DNA from 2 places in the Alteromonas sp. B31-7 genome. Region 1 is predicted to be linked to the other one. Evidence: predicted binding sites of a transcription regulator. Region 1 holds the regulator's gene; the other holds the start of a gene.
The links. The regulator sigma-54, encoded in region 1, starts transcription at its own class of promoters, with help from an activator protein. The targets are predictions, from matches to a motif close to GTTGGCACGNNNNTNGNNT.

Region 1 (4,552 bases):
ACGTTTCAATGGCCTTTAACGCTTGTTCTTCATCTTTGCCTTCTACGACCACTTTGACTTGTTCACCTTGGTGACTTTCTAGCATCATGAGCCCAAGAACGCTGTTGGCATCTGCTTGTTTGTCGCCCTTTACAAGAATAATTTTAGCGTCAAATTGATTCGCTAATTGCACCAGTTGAGTAGCCGCTCTGGCGTGCAGGCCAAGCTTGTTCACAATGGTAAGTGTTTTTTCAATGGTCATTACTGATTCAATTCTCTATGTCGAAGTTGCACGTCAGGGTGCAAATCGCTGAAAGTCTTTGCCAATGTCTGGGCGATAAACACAGAGCGATGCTGGCCTCCGGTACACCCTATGGCGATGGTTACATAACTTCTGTTGTTACGCTCTAAGTGGGGAAGCCACGTGGTAATGAGGTTTTGAATTTGCCAAATAAACTTGGTCACCACCGGTTGAGAGCCTAAAAATACTTCTACGGGGGCATCTAACCCTGTCAGGTGTTTTAAATCAGGCTCCCAATGAGGGTTAGGGAGAAAACGGGCGTCGAAAACATAATCGGCATCTTTAGGAATACCATGTTTGAAGCCAAAGGATTCAAATACCAATACCAGGCGAGAACTCTTTTTACCTAAAATTCGCTCACGTATTAATTCAGCAAGTTGGTGAATGGTCAGTTTATCGGTATCTATGTATAAGTCTGCTCGTTCAATCACAGGAGCGAGTAAAGCGGCTTCTGCTTTAATAGATTCAGACAAAGACTTATTCAGTTTTGCCAATGGATGTAATCGTCGGGTTTCACTAAAGCGTTTGACGAGAATGTCGTCACTGGCATCAATGTAGACGATGGTCATGGACCAAGAAGAGGGAAGGTAGTCGAGTATTTCAACTAAATCGTCTGGGTTTTTGGGTAGGTTACGTACATCAATACTTACAGCAACTTGATCGTATTCGTCGACTACCGTATGGGTAAGGGTAGGTAATAAATTGACGGGGATATTATCTACGCAATAATACCCTAAATCTTCCAGTGCCCGTAAAGCAACAGACTTCCCTGACCCCGAACGACCACTAATAATAATTAGTTTCAATTGGCCTCTCCCTTAAGATGGCATTAGAGTTAGCTTAGCGCTGCAATAATATCGTCGCTATTGGTGGCACGCCTAATTGCCTTCACGGTCTCTTTGTCACTCAATTTACCTGCAACCGTGGCTAGGGTTTGTAAGTGCCCCTCGGTTTGCTCTTCTGGAACCAATAAGGCAAAGAAAATATCTACCGGTTGGTTGTCCAGCGCGTCAAAGTTGATGGCAGGGTTACTAGTTACAATAATGGCGATAACACTTTCCAATCCTGCCAGTCGACCATGAGGCAGTGCAATACCATTTCCAATACCCGTACTGCCCATTCTCTCGCGGTTCAATAGGCTCGTGAGTACTGTCGTTTCATCAATATTATCGTTGTTTTTGGCAGCGATATTACTGATGATCTCTAGAATTCGTTTTTTGCTGTTACATTGAACCGCACATTCAGTGCGGTCCAAACTTACGATTGCTTGAATTTCCATAAGCGTGAGTTAATGCTTTTTCAGCTTTTCCTTATGCTTTATGACTTGCCTGTCTAGTTTGTCAACCATGCTGTCTATTGCTGCATACATATCAGTATTTTCAGAGGAAGCAAAAACCTCAGCGCCACTTAAATGCATGGTCGCTTCGGCTTTCTGATTAAGTTTTTCAACATTGAGAATGACATGCACATTAGAAATGTGATCAAAGTGCCTCTCTAGTTTGCTGAACTTGGTATCGACATAATTACGCAAAGAGTCGGTGATTTCGACGTGATGACCAGTAAGGTTGATTTGCATATTTCGTCTTCCTTATATTTATGAGCCAGTTAAAGTAAGCTCTTTCGCTGGTTAGACGGTGGAATCGACAATGATTCCCGGTATTTTGCTATTGTCCGCCGGGCGACTTTAATGCCCTGTTCGGCCAACAATTGAGCAATCTTGCTATCACTTAGTGGCTTGCTTGGCGTTTCAGCCGCTACAAGCTTTTTAATCAGCGCGCGGATGGCAGTAGATGAACACTCACCCCCAGACTCCGTGGCAACGTGACTAGAAAAGAAGTACTTCAATTCAAATATCCCACGTGGGGTATGCATATACTTTTGCGTGGTGACACGTGAAATGGTGGATTCATGCATATCAACCATTTCAGCAACATCGTTAAGCACCATGGGCTTCATCATTTCAGGGCCATGTTCAAAAAAGCCCATTTGTTGCTGCACAATACAATTAGCAACCTTCATCAAGGTGTCGTTTCTTGATTCAAGACTTTTAATAAACCATTTTGCTTCCTGCATATGAGAGCGAATGAACTGCGAGTCGCTACTATTTTTCGCTCTTCTGCTCATGGCCGCATATTGCTGGTTCACACTAAGTTTAGGCAAGCTATCTGGATTAAGTTCAACCACCCAACGACCACTTTTCTTGGTGACCGAGACATCGGGTATAACATACTCAGGCTCTTTAGTGATAAGAGCGCTACCTGGGCGAGGATTCAATGTTTGCAACAAGCGCATAGCTTCGCGTAATTGATCTTCTTTAAGACGGCTTTTACGCATCAGCGTACGATAGTCTTTGCTACTGAGTAGGTCTGAGTATTCTTCTATCAGTTGTTTGGCTTCTTTTAACCAAGGCGTATCATCTGAAAATTGGCGAAGCTGAACCATCAAGCATTCTTGTGGTGTACGCGAGCCTGAACCAATAGGATCGAACATCTGAATACGTTTTAATACGCATTCCACTTCGTCTAATTCAACCGGCTCCTCCATATCTTCGGAGTTGACAGACTCTAAAATGTCGTCAAGGGTGACGGTAAGATAACCAGACTCGTCAATTGAATCGATAATAGCCGTTGCGATGGCACGGTCAGTATCTGAAAAGTGGGTAAGACGCATTTGCCATAGCAAATGTGCTTGAATGTCTTCGGTGGTTTCGCCTTGGAAAATCTGCTCATCGTCATTATTCGAGGGCCCAGGGGCGGGTGCAGAAGACGCTGAGTAATATTCGTCCCACGTGCTGTCTATGGGTAATTCATCAGGTAGGTCATTCTTCTCTAATGCGTCACCGGCTTCAAGCGTATCGCTTGATGCGGTAGTAACGGCGTCTTGAGCGACGTCATCCCCGTCGATATTGTTTTTCTCTAATTGAGGCTCATCACTGCCTTCTTCTACTTCAAGTAGAGGATTTGAGTCTAGGGCTTCCTGGATCTCCTGTTGCAGGTCGAGCGTTGACAGCTGCAGCAGTTTTATCGCCTGCTGTAGCTGAGGTGTCATGGTAAGTTGTTGACTGAACTTTAACTGTAAAGATGGTTTCATCTACGTCTTATTTACTGTGCTCTTATTGTGAATATACCAGGTGCATAATTTGAAAAATGACAATTCTGTTACATTAACTATAGCCTGAATTGTTCACCTAGGTATACATCCCTTACTTTTTGATTACTTAAAACCTGCTCTGCCGTTCCTTGGGCTATTAATTCACCGTGACTCACAATGTAGGCTTTTTCACATACATCCAATGTTTCTCGTACATTGTGGTCTGTAATGAGGATACCGATACCTCTATCACGAAGGTGCTGTATTATCTTCTTTATATCATTAACCGATATAGGATCAACACCAGCAAATGGTTCATCGAGTAAAATAAATTGCGGATTGGCTGCTAGCGCACGCGCAATCTCTACGCGACGGCGTTCTCCACCTGATAAACTCATTCCTGTACTATTACGTATATGGTTAATATTAAATTCATCAAGAAGGGCGTCGGCTTCTTCTTCCTGTTGTGATGAATTTAAATCTTTTCGTGTCTGTAAAATCGCCATGATGTTTTCAAACACGGTTAGCTTGCGAAAAATAGAGGCTTCCTGTGGCAGGTAGCCAATGCCCTTACGTGCGCGTTCGTGCATAGGCTGGTGGGTGAGCTCACCATCATCAATGGTGATTTTTCCCTTATCTAGTGGCACAAGACCCACAATCATGTAAAAGGTGGTGGTTTTACCTGCGCCGTTAGGGCCTAGTAAGCCCACGATTTGCCCGGTTGAGACCGACAAACTAACGTCTCTCACTACTTGGCGAGATTTATAGGCTTTGGCTAAGTTACTTGCGCTTAGTGTTGCCATGGTTAGTTATCGTCCTCGTTATTCTCGTCTTCTTTCGCCTTCTCATCGGTCAGCTTGCGAATCGCTTCTGGTCGAAAAACGGTGGTCACTCTGCCTTCATCATTGTCACCGCTGCCGGTGGCAAGAAGCTGTTCGGTAATCATGTCAAAGGTGATTTTATCGCCTTTCACAGAACTGGTGTCTTGTTGCAGCTCTGCATTGCCGTCTAACGAGAGAGTGCGATTAACCACTTCATAGCGAATTTCATTGGCTTTGGCTGTTACCGGGGTGCCGTCTTCTAAGGTTTGCGAATAACTTGCTGGCGCGCCTCTGGCGATGAATATTTCACGGCCTTCGCCTTCTGTTGCAACCACTTCCACTTCATCTGCGTTAATCACTA
Region 2 (4,552 bases), 210 kb from region 1:
TGGCTCAAAGAGAGCTGCTCTGCTAATTTCTTTTTATAAATATTGGTTTGCTGCTGCAATTGCTCAATGCGAGATTGCATCGAACCCAGTAAATTCATCAATTGCTCTTGGCCTGCGGTATCGGCCTGAATCTGCTGATTAAGTGTTTGCGCGATATTTTGAACACAGTATTGAGTTTGCTCTTTTAAAGTATCGAAAGACTCGCTGTGATTAACCGCTTCTTCTATAGTTTCTATGTGAGATTGCAATACCGCGTTACCGGCTTGTCGCTGTTTGAACTGGCTGCGGCTGTCCTCCATACTCACTTGGATTTCATTGCCTACTTTTGCCAACGAGTTGTGTAAGCTTTGAATAACTTTGCCCGTTAAGCTGGCTTCGGACATGGCATCTTGTACTATCATACGAAGCACAATCACACAGCTTTTCAGCAATTCGTCTTCATCCATGCCAGACGATAGCTTATTTTTTATATCTAGCAACTTTACGTCGTTAGGCATTTTTTGCGCATAGCTATCTAGCAGTTGATTTAACTCTTCTAGAATTGATTTGTATAAAGGGTTGGCAGGGTCAGCATTGTCTGCCGTAGTAGGGGTGTTAAGCGCATTAGGAAATTGACCGGTTAACGCGCTGTGATGTAAATCTAATGCTTGCTGAAAAAGCGGATAAATACTGAACAAATCGCCCACGGGTTGATGCAAGGTGATCAATTGCTTTGTGGCATTTTGCTTAAGCGCTTCATTTTCAAACACCACTTTTTGTAACACTTTTATGGATTTTTCGAGTCGCGCAATAGCATCCGCATTGTATTTCTTAACCGTAATCTCCTGACTTTGAAGCGCACGGTTTAGCTTGTTTATACTTACAGTTGCCAATGTGAAGTTCGGGGTGCCCGATAGGTGCCCTCGCAAGGTTTGCAATTCTTTATCGAGGTCGTCAGAAAGACCTTCATAAAACGCCGACAATCGAACAATAAATTGTGAGAGTAGGGTACTGTGCTGTTTATAGCTTTGTAATTGTTTAGCGTCCATAAGTGCGATTTCACAACCTTAAATGAAAATAACCTTGCGCCGGATTTGTGTTTTTACTGACGAGCTTGTCTAAAATTTGGGTATGGTGCTTCAAAGTTAGAGCGAAACGGATTGATATCTAAACCGCCCCGCCGAGTATATCGAGCACATACAGTTAACTTATCTACCTCACAATGGGCGAGAATGTCACAAAATATTCGTTCGACACATTGTTCATGAAATTCATTGTGTTGTCTGAAGCTTATCAGATACTTTAATAAGCCTTCACGGTTTATTGCCTTTCCTTGGTAGCGAATGATGACACTTGCCCAGTCAGGTTGACTTGTAATTAAGCAGTTGGATTTCAATAAGTGAGACACTAAGCTTTCTTCCACATTCTTATCTGACTGTGATAAAAACGCGGTGTTGGGCGAGTACTCATTTATTTCAACATCAAGGTCATCTAATAACTCCCCTTCAAACTCTTTAAATGAGAGAGAAGCAAATTGCGAGGGCAAAACTAGCGCAACATCAACCTCACTGCCAGCACATGCAGATAAATCAGACTGAATGACATCTTTAACTGCATTTGCGTTTTCAAACTTACTTTGATTAAAGCTGTTCAGGTAGAGTTTAAATGACTTCGATTCAATCAGGTTAGGCGAAGTAATAGGTACACGGCATTCAAGTATCGCCACTTGAGGCTTTCCCTTCGGCGTAAGCCAGGAAAGTTCGTAGCCTGTCCAAGTATCATTTCCGCTGAAAGGCAAGTTAAGCGGATTCAACGATAGCGTATCTCTGCTTAGGCTTCTTGGCACACCCTGAAGTAAGTCAGGGTTGTAATGAAATTCGTATTCAACTTGCTTTCCCAAAGACAAGCCATCAGGAGCAGAAACAGTTAAGTTATCTTTTACGTTGTCGGTCATATGAGCCTTGATATGAATAGTTTATACGCATTCGTTGCTTACTTGACTTAAGCAACGATATCTATAGTGTAACGCAAAAATCGCCGTTTAATGTGATAAAGCCAGTGACAATCGATAATCAATTAGACCAATTTATATCTAGCTTCATTTCCTATCATCAGCAAAATAAGGGCGGGCTAACCATTCCTTATGACAGCAGCTGGCCGTCAACCTGCTATCAAGCCACAGGCCGCGAAGGTGAGGCCGTTCCCTGGTTACCACAAAAGCGCGACACCACTGCTACTTTTGGTAACGTTGAAGAAGCGCTAGGGATCACCCTAAATAAGGCGTATTGCCAATTCTTTAGCCGTTACTTCAGCGACAATTTGCCCGCAGTAGCGCCCCAAGGAAATTGCGAACTCCTGCAAGTATGGAATAGCGATGACTTTACGCGCCTACAACAAAATCTAATAGGCCACCTGCTGATGAAACAAAGGTTAAGGCAGGCACCCACGTTATTTTTTGCCCTTACCGATGAAGACGATTTTATACTTAGCCTACTTAACGATACAGGCGAAGTGGTCTTAGAACAGGTAGGTAAACCACCTAAAGAGGTTATTGCAGCTAGCTTAGGTGATTTCTTAGCGTTGTTAACCCCTCGCTAGTAGGTAAGGCATAAGGCAACTATTTTTCTGATAATTGTTGTATTGTCTCAAGTAATTTTTCAACGGTGTTTTCTAAAGCCTGAACTCTTTTCGTTAAGGATGCTATCGTTTCTTTCGGCTTTTCTGTAACTTGTTTAGAGGCTGTTCCATTCGCCGCATTAAAGCGTTTGATGGCTTCGATAGCTTGCGTGACTGACACTTTAAAAGGGGCTCTGGCGCGCAAAAGGCCCACAGAGGGCGGCGTTCCTGATTCAGCCATTTGCTGACACACAATCATGAGTTGTTGAAGGTTGTTTTCTTGCATGTTCATGTATATCCAGTTGTCTAATTTGCTAATTTTTAGTTTTTTTCGCCATAGTGTAGCGCTTTTGAAGGCTGGCTTAAAGTTGAAACTATTTATATATCAGTGTCTTAGAAGTTGGCCTTAAAATTGATTAAGGGCTTACAGTATTTCAAGAATAAGAACCTATCACAAAAAAGGAACACACATGAAATTAATACTACTTTCAGCCATCGTGGCATCATCAGCTTTGTTATCTGGATGCGTAGTCTCTGTAGGAGGAGATAGTGACAGTCACTACGGCGCCAATTGGGAAGATCGCGAGTATAACAATCGCCAGCACATCGCTAAATTAGAAACCGGTACTACCTATGAGCAGGTACTGCGAAAAATGGGCGTGGCTGACTTTACAGAGCTATTTGAAAAACAAGATGGCACGTATCGTGTGCTTTACTACAGAACCCAGAAAACCATGGGAGATGGAATAACAACAAAAGATGAGTGCACGCCCTTGGTCTTCATCAATGGCAGCTTGGCAGGTTGGGGTGACAGTGCGTTTAGCATGATTCATTAAGCTTGTTAAATATTTGTTAACTTTGGCAAGGTAATCCCGTACAGTAGAAAATCAAGTAAAGCGATTTCAATGGTTTTCTCAGGAGGCGGGTATGAATACTGCAACAGCATCATTGGCACCAAAAAAAGAAGAGATTAAAGCAATACATTTATCGGTAGACGATTTAAAAATTGCCGCATCCATTTTATTTAATGCCTATGTAGATGACCCGCTTTTTGTTGATATTTTCCAAGCTGAAAAAGAAGGCTACGAAAGTCGGCTCCGTTCAGCCATTCGTGAAGAGCTCAATGCTTTTTGGGTGGCTGAACAACCAATGATTGGACTATTCCACGAATCACGATTGCTCTCAGTAGCCTGTTTAACTGGGCCAGATGCAGCCTTTGGAGCAGGAAGATACTGGCATTGGCGATTGCGCATGCTGCTTACCGCAGGCCTTTTTGGTACCAAGCAGATGTTAGAAAAAGAAGAGAAAGTACGCAATTTAGTACCCGCCGAAAACTTCCACATGTTGAGCTTTATTGCAGTTCATCCTAATTATCAGCACGCCGGCTTAGGCCATATTTTGCTTGGCGCCATCGACAGTATTGTGAACGAAGATGTTTCTAGCGAAGGTGTTGCTGTGTTTGTCACCGTACCCAAACATAAGCTTTTCTTTCGCGATGATAACTACAGCGTAGTTGGCGAACTTTGTCTGTCGCACGTGAAGGGCGAGGTGATGTTTAGGAAAAGGTAATTTTGCGAACACAATTGCCTTTCATGGTAATGGCCAATATAAATCATATAAGCAACCAAAACGGTTGTATTAATACGTTAACCCAGCATACCTCTGGTTTACCCTATCTACAGAAAACGACCTGTGGCACAACAAATGTGGTTTACAACGCCTATAGTTGGGATGCAAACGGCAATTTAACTGCATGTTCCGGCCCATTCCGATCACCCATTTCGGTTCAATCCGATCAGTGATTTCGGTCTAATCCGATCGCTTATTTCGGCGTTATCCGATCAAAAATGACGTTTTTCCGAAATCACTGTTCGGAATCCCGAAATCTTCTTCTTTTTCTCACTAAATCAATTGGTAAGCTCAACTTCATCACTTTATTGAAGGAACGAGCTGCCAT

Region 2: IUA53_RS15400 (DUF3192 domain-containing protein) is a predicted target of sigma-54. The motif match lies at 2,995-3,013, and genes of this name have one in related genera.

Annotation. Positions count from the first base shown of each region.
Region 1 covers NZ_CP065233.1:3,739,835-3,744,386, reverse strand. The annotation lists gene IUA53_RS16355 (HPr family phosphocarrier protein) at 1-241, opposite strand, end outside; gene rapZ (RNase adapter RapZ) at 241-1,086, opposite strand; gene ptsN (PTS IIA-like nitrogen regulatory protein PtsN) at 1,116-1,559, opposite strand; gene hpf (ribosome hibernation promoting factor) at 1,569-1,856, opposite strand; gene IUA53_RS16335 (RNA polymerase factor sigma-54) at 1,886-3,370, opposite strand; gene lptB (LPS export ABC transporter ATP-binding protein) at 3,448-4,173, opposite strand; gene lptA (lipopolysaccharide transport periplasmic protein LptA) at 4,176-4,552, opposite strand, start outside.
Region 2 covers NZ_CP065233.1:3,533,838-3,538,389, reverse strand. The annotation lists gene IUA53_RS15420 (GGDEF domain-containing protein) at 1-1,028, opposite strand, end outside; gene queF (NADPH-dependent 7-cyano-7-deazaguanine reductase QueF) at 1,082-1,933, opposite strand; gene syd (SecY-interacting protein) at 2,038-2,577, shown strand; gene IUA53_RS15405 (hypothetical protein) at 2,597-2,887, opposite strand; gene IUA53_RS15400 (DUF3192 domain-containing protein) at 3,066-3,431, shown strand; gene IUA53_RS15395 (hypothetical protein) at 3,523-4,164, shown strand; gene istA (IS21 family transposase) at 4,551-4,552, shown strand, end outside.